2 linked regions of the Marinobacterium aestuarii genome follow. The protein of the gene in region 1 interacts with the protein of each later gene in a pairwise test. Links are inferred from orthologs where the notes say so. Each region holds a gene or a part of one and is shown on either strand. Other genes may lie near its edges.

The links.
Region 2: the proteins of A8C75_RS07510 (region 1) and A8C75_RS21865 interact in binary tests that used the Escherichia coli proteins (3 or more experiments, as listed by UniProt). The link is inferred for Marinobacterium aestuarii from one-to-one orthologs.

Annotation. Positions count from the first base shown.
Region 1 is NZ_CP015839.1:1,680,197-1,685,336, reverse strand. Bases 959-4,367 are described here. They hold A8C75_RS07510 (2-oxoglutarate dehydrogenase E1 component), read right to left. Parts: upstream 3,991-4,367; coding sequence 1,159-3,990; downstream 959-1,158. Other genes in these bases: A8C75_RS07505 (succinate dehydrogenase iron-sulfur subunit), read right to left, coding at 4,325-4,367; odhB (2-oxoglutarate dehydrogenase complex dihydrolipoyllysine-residue succinyltransferase), read right to left, coding at 959-1,107. In the rest of the region: more of odhB, read right to left, coding at 1-958; more of A8C75_RS07505, read right to left, coding at 4,368-5,029; sdhA (succinate dehydrogenase flavoprotein subunit), read right to left, coding at 5,042-5,140. UniProt on the Escherichia coli protein: E1 component of the 2-oxoglutarate dehydrogenase (OGDH) complex which catalyzes the decarboxylation of 2-oxoglutarate, the first step in the conversion of 2-oxoglutarate to succinyl-CoA and CO(2).
Region 2 is NZ_CP015839.1:4,967,616-4,971,175, forward strand. Bases 414-3,378 are described here. They hold A8C75_RS21865 (ATP-binding cassette domain-containing protein), read left to right. Parts: upstream 414-918; coding sequence 919-2,838; downstream 2,839-3,378. Other genes in these bases: A8C75_RS21860 (TIGR02444 family protein), read right to left, coding at 414-799; A8C75_RS21870 (HDOD domain-containing protein), read right to left, coding at 2,891-3,378. In the rest of the region: A8C75_RS21855 (FKBP-type peptidyl-prolyl cis-trans isomerase), read right to left, coding at 1-205; more of A8C75_RS21860, read right to left, coding at 275-413; more of A8C75_RS21870, read right to left, coding at 3,379-3,560. UniProt on the Escherichia coli protein: Genetic data indicate it may be involved in ribosome assembly or function.

The DNA of each region.
Region 1 (5,140 bases):
CGCCAGATACATCATCGGCAGGATAACAACCTGACCGTTGACCGCCATCGGGCGTTCCTGGATCTTGTGCATGCCGAGGATCGCAGTCTGCGGCGGGTTCAGGATCGGGGTGGACATAAGGGATCCGAAGACACCACCGTTGGTGATGGTGAAGGTGCCGCCCTGCATGTCGTTCAGACCCAGTTTGCCGTCACGGCCGCGCTTGCCGAAATCAGCAATGGTGGACTCGACGTCGGCCAGGCTCATGCTGTCGGTATCACGCAATACAGGCACCATCAGACCACGCTCGGTGGACACGGCGACGCCGATATCCTGGTAACCGTGGTAGACCATGTCATTGCCGTCGATGGAGGCATTGACCGCCGGGAAGCGTTTCAGCGCTTCGGTAGCCGCCTTGACGAAGAAGGACATGAAGCCCAGGCGCGTGCCGCCGTGTACTTTTTCGAACAGATCCTTGTACTGCTTGCGCAGCTCCATCACCGGCTTCATGTTGACTTCGTTGTAGGTCGTCAGCATGGCCGCGCTCTGCTGTGCTTCCACCAGGCGCTTGGCGATGGTGGCACGCAGACGCGTCATGGGTACGCGCTTCTCAACCCGCTCACCGGCAGCAACGCTGACGGCGACAGGTGCAGGTGCAGCCTTGGCCGCCTGAGGCGCTGCAGGAGCCGCCGCCGCGGGCGCCTTGGCACCGGACTTGATGAAGTTCTGTACATCTTCCTTGGTGATGCCGCCGCCTTTGCCCGTTCCGGCAATCTGGCTGGCATTCAGGTTGTTTTCGTCGATCAGCTTGCGTGCAGCCGGGCCAACCTTGTCGGCGTCGCCTGCGGCGGCGTCAGCAGCAGGTGCTGCATCAGCGCTGGTACCGGCAGCGCCGGCTTCAAACTGAGCAATCACTTCATCGCTGAGGACGGTTTCGCCTTCACCCTTGAGGATTGCCTTGATGACACCGTCAGCCGGTGCAACCACTTCCAGTACAACCTTGTCGGTTTCGATATCGACAATCAGCTCATCGGCCGCACAGGCTTCGCCAGGCTGCTTGTGCCAGGTCGTTACTGTGCCGTCTGCGACGGATTCCGGAAAAGTCGGGGCTTTGATTTCGATGGACATGTTGTTTCCTTGTGTGCTCCGCAAGGTCGTATCCCGCGATACGACCTGTCATTAACCGTTGAGTGCTTCGTTGACCAGCGCGTCTTGCTGCTCGATATGCACCGATATATGGCCCACCGCAGGCGCTGCCGCATGCGGACGTCCGACACCACCCAGGTGCAGTGCCGGATTGTGACGCTGCAACACATTGCGCATGTGGTGCTGACTGCAATACCAGGCGCCCTGGTTCATCGGCTCTTCCTGACACCAGACGACAGATTCCAGGTTGGTGTAACCGGCAATTGCCTCGGCCAGCGCAGCCTCCGGGAACGGGTACAGCTGCTCAATGCGCACGATGGCCACATCGGTCAGACCCTGTTCAGCGCGGCGGTTGTACAGGTCGTAGTAGACCTTGCCACCGCAGAGCACCAGGCGCTTCACCTTGGCGGCATCCTGCTGATCCACTTCGCCGATCACCGGCAGGAAGGTGCCTTCGGCCAGATCTTCCAGCGTCGATGTCGCCTGTTTGTGACGCAACAGGCTCTTGGGCGACATGACAATCAGCGGCTTGCGCAGCGGACGTGCCACCTGGCGACGCAGCAGATGGAAAATCTGTGCCGGCGTCGTCGGGGTGCAGACCTGAATGTTGTGCTCGGCACACATTTGCAGGAAGCGCTCCAGACGGGCAGAGGAATGCTCCGGACCCTGGCCTTCGAAGCCGTGGGGCAGCAGCATGGTCAGACCGCAGAGACGGCCCCACTTCTGCTCGCCACTGGTGATGAACTGGTCGATCACCACCTGGGCACCGTTGGCGAAGTCACCAAACTGAGCTTCCCAGATCACCAGCGCGTTGGGGATAGTCGTGGCATAACCATACTCGAACGCCAGCACCGCCTCTTCCGACAGGTAGGAATCCAGAATGGTCATGTTCGGCTGATCTTCCGCCAGATTTTTCAGCGGCACGTAGCAACTGGCATCTTTCTGGTTATGCAGCACGGCATGGCGATGGGAGAAGGTGCCTCGACCCACGTCCTGACCGGTCAGGCGGATCGGGTAGCCTTCCGCCAGCAGCGTGGCATAGGCCATGGTCTCGGCGAAGCCCCAGTTGAGAGCCATTGCGCCCGCCGCCATGCGCTTGCGATCTTCATAGATCTTCTGCACCTGACGCTGTACCACAAAGCCTTCCGGCGTTTCGCAGACCTTGTTGGCCAGCTCCTGCAGCAGCTTCATGTTAACGCTGGTGTCGCACTCGAAGGACCACTCATGGCCCAGGTACGGACGCCAGTCGACAAACAGCTCGGTATTGGGCTCAAGCACCAGCGCCTTGGCAACATGATCACCATTTTCCAGCGCGCGACGGTATTCCTGCTCCATCGCCTTGCTTTCGTCGGCGTCGATGACACCGGCTTCCAGCAGGCGCTGGGCATAGAGTTCGCGGGTGGTTTTCTGGGCCTTGATCTTGGCGTACATCAGCGGCTGGGTGCCAGACGGCTCATCCGCTTCGTTGTGACCGCGGCGGCGGTAGCACACCAGGTCAATAACGACGTCCTTTTTGAACTCGTTGCGGTAGTCCAGGGCAACCTGGGTTACAAAGCTGACGGCTTCGGGATCATCGCCGTTGACGTGGAAAATCGGCGCCTGGACCATTTTCGCCACATCGGTGCAGTACTCGCTCGAACGCGCGTCTTCCTTGCGCGATGTGGTAAAACCGACCTGGTTGTTGATCACGATGTGAATGGTGCCGCCGGTCTTGTAGGCGCGGGTCTGGGACATCTGGAATGTCTCCATGACCACCCCCTGACCGGCAAACGCCGCATCACCGTGGATCGACACCGGCACAACAGTGCTACCGATAGAGTCTTGACGACGATCCTGACGTGCACGCACCGACCCTTCGACCACCGGAGACACGATCTCCAGATGCGACGGGTTGAATGCCATGGCCAGGTGGACTTCGCCGCCCGGGGTCATGACGTTGGAGGAGAAGCCCTGGTGGTATTTGACGTCACCTGAGGTGGTGATCACTTTCTTGCCTTCGAACTCGCCGAACAGTTCGGCGGGGTTCTTGCCAAAAATGTTCACCAGCACGTTCAAACGACCGCGGTGCGCCATTCCGATAATGACTTCCTTGGCGCCTGCACGACCTGCGCGCTGCACCAGCTGGTCCATCAGTGGAATCAGCGCTTCGCCGCCTTCCACGCCAAAGCGCTTGGCGCCGGCGTAGCGGGCACCGAGGTACTTTTCCAGACCCTCGGCCGCCGTCAGGCGCTCAAGAATATGCTTGCGCTCCGGCACTTCCAGCGCCGGATGGCTGCGCACAGGCTCAATGCGCTGCTGCAGCCAGCGTTTTTCCTGGGTATCAACAATGTGCATGTACTCGGCACCAACAGTGGTGCAGTACGTGCGTTTCAGATCCTCGACAATCTGTTTCAGCGGTGCTTCTTCGGTGCCGAAGAAGAGTGAACCCAGCTGAAACACAGTGTCATAGTCCGCTTCGCTCAGCTCGTGGAAACGCAGGTCCAAATCCGGCACCGGCTCACGCTTGTGCAGATCAAGCGGATCTATGTCCGCAGCCTGATGTCCACGCACGCGATAAGCATTGATCATCCGCAGGACACGCACCTGCTTCTTTTCATGCTCGGACGAGACGCTGCTGACTTCAACCGGACGGGACTGACCCTGGTTTTTGGAGAGGTAGAGGAAGTGTTCACGGATCGGTGAGTGAGGCACATCCTGAGAGATGTGCTCGCCGACCTTGGGTAGTCGGTCAAACTCTTCGCGCCATTCCTGGGGAACGGCGTTTGGATCCATAAGGTAGGTTTCGTAAAGTTGTTCGACGTATGAAAGGTTGCCACCATATAGGTGGGCATTCTTCCATAACAGCTCCATTACGCCATCTTGCATTCTTTGATCACCCTGGCTCAAGGAGTACACCAGCACGAAAGGTTGCACCATTTCCTTCCGTAACATCCGCTGGATGCCACCTTTTTGTTACCGTTTTGTGTCGCCTCACGCCTATCAAAAAAGCGCATAAACGCGGGGCAGTATTGTACGCCTTTTGTAACAGGCTTTACACATCAAAGCCGCGTGGCATTCGACAAAAAAACTTAATCAACCGATGCATATTTCTATGCTGTAGCCGACCGACCTTTTTCCGACTGCTCGAACTCACCGCCAGCGACCATTTTTATACACACAAAAAAAAGCGGCACCACCGGTGCCGCTTTCTTTCATCGGATCAGGTCGCCTGTTGTAGCAACATATTCCGGATCTTGCCGATTGCCTTGGTGGGGTTGAGCCCCTTGGGACAAACGCTGACACAGTTCATGATGCCATGGCAGCGGAAGACGCTGAACGGATCATCAAGCTCCGCCAGACGCTCCCGGGTTGCCGTATCACGGCTGTCCGCCAGGAAGCGGTAAGCCTGCAACAGACCGGAAGGTCCGACAAACTTGTCCGGATTCCACCAGAAGGACGGACAGGCAGTGGAGCAGCATGCACAGAGAATACACTCGTACAAACCGTCCAGCTCAGCGCGCTCTTCCGGCGACTGCAGACGTTCGATCGCCGGTGCCGGCGTATCATTGATCAGGAACGGCTTGATCTTCTCGTACTGCTTGTAGAACTGACCCATGTCGACCACCAGGTCACGCACAACCGGCAGACCCGGCAGCGGGCGCAGAACCAGTTTGTCCTTTTCCACCACCGCAGACAGCGGCGTGATGCAGGCCAGACCATTCTTGCCGTTCATGTTCATGCCATCTGAGCCGCACACGCCTTCACGGCAGGAGCGACGGTAGGCCATGGACGGGTCCTTGTCCTTCAGAAGCTGAAGCAGATCCAGCACCATGATGTCCTTGCCACCGGGGATATCGATATGGATATCCTGCATGTAAGGCGCATCGTCAGTCTCAGGATTGTAGCGATATACACTTACCAGCATCGTAACAGCCCCTTAGTACGTTCTGATTTTCGGCGGAAAAGCTTCCATGGTCTTGGGCGCAAAGTTCACCGCACGTTTGGTGATGCGCTTGTCGACCGGATGGAACAGGGA
Region 2 (3,560 bases), 3.3 Mb from region 1 along the record:
GCTCCTCGCCCTTGTAAATCGCTTCAACGCCCTGTCGGAAGGCATCGATGTCCAGCGTATCAATATCCTGCTTGAGCTTGTCGCCAAGGATCAGACCCAGGCTGTAGCTCAGCTTCTTGTCTTCGGTATCCAGCGCGTCAGCCTGTGCGGCCGATGTCACTGCGACCAGAGAGGCCATGGCTACTGCCAGAAACGTTTTTTTCATCCCAAATTCCCTACTGATAATGCTGAATGTCGTTGTTTAGTGACCGATTTAACTCTAAAGTTCACGCCATTACCACTGCAATTGCAGCACCCGCCGAGCAGGCACTGGCCCCGCCGCTGCCTGCACCAGAACCTGCAATACGGCCAACAGCCCAGGCTCTGGCTCGATACCTTCGCAGCAGAGGTACTGGCCAATGTTCTGCAGCAACAGATCCTCGCAGGCGACAGACGCCACCACCGGCCAGTCACGCCCGAGTGCAAACAGCCAGGCCAGCTCCACCTGCTCAGCGGCCAGTTCCGCCTGGCGCAGCGCCTGATAACAAAGCTCCAGTTCGGGCTCATGCTGACGCTGAGCCCGAACCCGGTAGCGCAGCAGACGCAGCGGCTCTGTGGTACTGTGCTGCCACTGCGACGCTTCACAGGTGCTCAGCTGTTCGGCCTGCAATGCCCGGCCTTCGGTCGCCAGCCAGCAGCAGAACAGCAAGCGGTTAACACCGAGCGACCATTCTTGCTGCAATTGCAGGCACGCCGATTCAACACCCGGCTTGGCATAGAGTTGCAGCGCATAGTCCCAGAGGTCGTTGTGCAGCTTCATCGGACGACTCCCGTATCGCCGGGAGACTGAGTTCGAGTGTATCCGTCTCGCGACAGCGGGCCCGTGATCAGTGCCATTGAATTAGTCTTAATCTCGACAGGTTGTTAAAATTCGCCACCATGATTCAGATATCCCAGCTTAACCTGCAGCGCGGCATCCAGCGTCTGCTGCATCAGGCCAACCTGACCATCCATCATGGATGGAAAACCGGCATCATCGGCGCCAATGGCGTCGGCAAATCAAGCCTGTTCAAACTGATCCTGGGCGAGCTGCAGCCGGATTCCGGCGACCTGCAGATCGCCGGCAACCTGACCATCTCACACATGGCGCAGGAGGTCACGTCGGTTGAACGCCTGGTACTCGACTATGTACTGGATGGTGATGCCCAGCTACGCCAGGTGGAGCGGGAGATAGCCGCGGCCGAAGCCGACCAGCAGCACCATCACCTGGGTGAACTCCACGCCAGGCTGGACAGCATTGACGGCTACAGCGCCGAAGCCCGCGCACACCTGTTGCTGAACGGCCTGGGCTTTATGCCCGGTGACGCCAGCCGCCCGGTGGGAGATCTGTCCGGTGGCTGGCGTATTCGTCTCAACCTGGCCCAGGCGCTGATGTGCCGCTCCGATATACTGCTGCTCGATGAGCCCACCAACCACCTGGATCTGGATGCGACCCTCTGGCTGGAACAGTGGCTGCGCCAGTACCCTGGCACTCTGCTGCTGGTATCCCACGACCGCGACTTTATCGACAATGTGGTCAGCCATATAGTGCATATGCACCACGAGCAGCTGGATCTGTACAAGGGCAACTACAGCGCCTTTGAGCGCATGCGTGCCGAACGTCTGTCACAGCAGGACGCCCAGTTCCAGAAGCAGCAGCAGCGCGTATCCGAAATAGAAAGCTTTGTCCGCCGCTTCCGCGCCAAGGCGACCAAGGCCAAGCAGGCCCAGAGTCGCCTGAAAGAGCTCGAGCGCATGGAGCTGATCGCACCGGCCCACGTGGACAGCCCGTTCAGTTTCCGCTTTACCCCGGCAGACAAAGTGTCCAATCCGCTGCTGACACTGCACAAGGCCGACTGCGGCTACGCCGGCAAACCGATCATGCAACAGCTTAATCTGTCCCTGGCGCCCGGCGCGCGCATTGGCCTGCTGGGCCCCAACGGTGCCGGCAAATCGACCCTGATCAAGACCCTGGTGGGCGACCTGCCCCTGCTCAGTGGCGAGCAGCGTGGCGGTGAACACCTCAAGGTCGGCTACTTTGCCCAGCATCAGCTGGAAGCACTGGACCTGGAAGCGTCGCCGCTACTGCATATCAAACGCCTCTCGCCTAAATCGAGCGAACAGCAGGTGCGTGATTTTCTTGGCAGCTTTGGTTTTTTCGGCGACGACGCCATGGAACCAGTCAAGCGTTTCTCCGGTGGCGAAAAGGCCCGCGTAGCACTGGCGCTGATCGCCTGGGAAAGACCCAACCTGCTGCTGATGGACGAGCCCACCAACCATCTGGATCTGGAGGTTCGCCACGCCCTTACCCTGGCGCTGCAAACGTTCGAAGGCGCGCTGATTCTGGTGTCCCATGACAGGCACCTGCTGCGCAACACCGTGGATGAGTTCTGGCTGGTGGCTGACGGTAAGGCTCAGCCGTTCGATGGCGACCTTGATGACTACCACAGCTGGCTGGGCGATCGTCGCCGTCAGGCGCCGGCCGAGGTTGAGAAAACGGATCTCAGCCGCGGCAACAGCGCCGCCGATCGCAAGGAACAAAAACGGCTGGAGGCACAGAACCGGGCCAAACTGAGACCCCTGCGCCAGCACATCGATAAGCTGGAACAGCAGCTCGAGCAGTGCGGCTCGCAACTGAACGAGGTCGAGACCCAGCTGGGTGACAGCGAGATCTATCAGGATGCCAACAGGGAAAAACTCAAAATCCTGCTGGGCCAGCAGGCCGACCTGACCCGCAAGTCACAGCAGATTGAAGCCAGCTGGCTGGAGCAGCAGGAAGCCCTTGAGGCGCTGGAGCAGAGCCTGGACGCGAGCGACTAGCAACCTTTCGGGCTTTGGCCGGCCGTAGCGAGGGAAAGGCCGACAGGCTGCCCTAACTCGCGCGCTGGCCGCCAAATACCTGGGTCACTTCCCCCAGCGCATCCCGTGACGCCAGTACATCCTCCATGGCTTCGCTGATCACGCCACGGCTCAAGCCCAGGGACTCAGTCAGCCCCGCCGGGATATTCTCGATGGGGCCATCGCTCAGGCCCTGCTCGCGCAACAGACGGTTACTCAGATGCACCAGGCGGGCATAGCCAGAGTGCTCGCCGTCATAATCGACCTCATTCTGACGCCGCACCGCCACGCACACCTCCGCCGGCACTGACCAGCTTTCGAGCAACCAGCTGCCCACCTGCTCGCGTGTGACGTTCAACACCTGCTTCTCGATATATTCAGTCCCCATATGCGGATTGGCCTCGATATAGCGTGACAGCAGCGAGAAATGCGGCGGAAAAAGGTGCGCCAAGACCAGATAACCAAAGTTGTGCAGCAGCCCGGCCAGATAGGCCAGCCCGGGTCGCAACCTTTCAGCCATCGGCATCTTGCGACATAGCCGTTCGGCCAGGGTCGCCGTATAAACCGCCTGCTGCCAGTAATCGGTCGCGCCCCGCGGTGTGTCGTTTGGCATCTGCAGCGTTTTGCCCAGCGCCACACCCAGTGCCAGATTGATCACCAGATCAAACCCCAGCACGCGGATAATGGCGTCTTCCAGCGAGTGC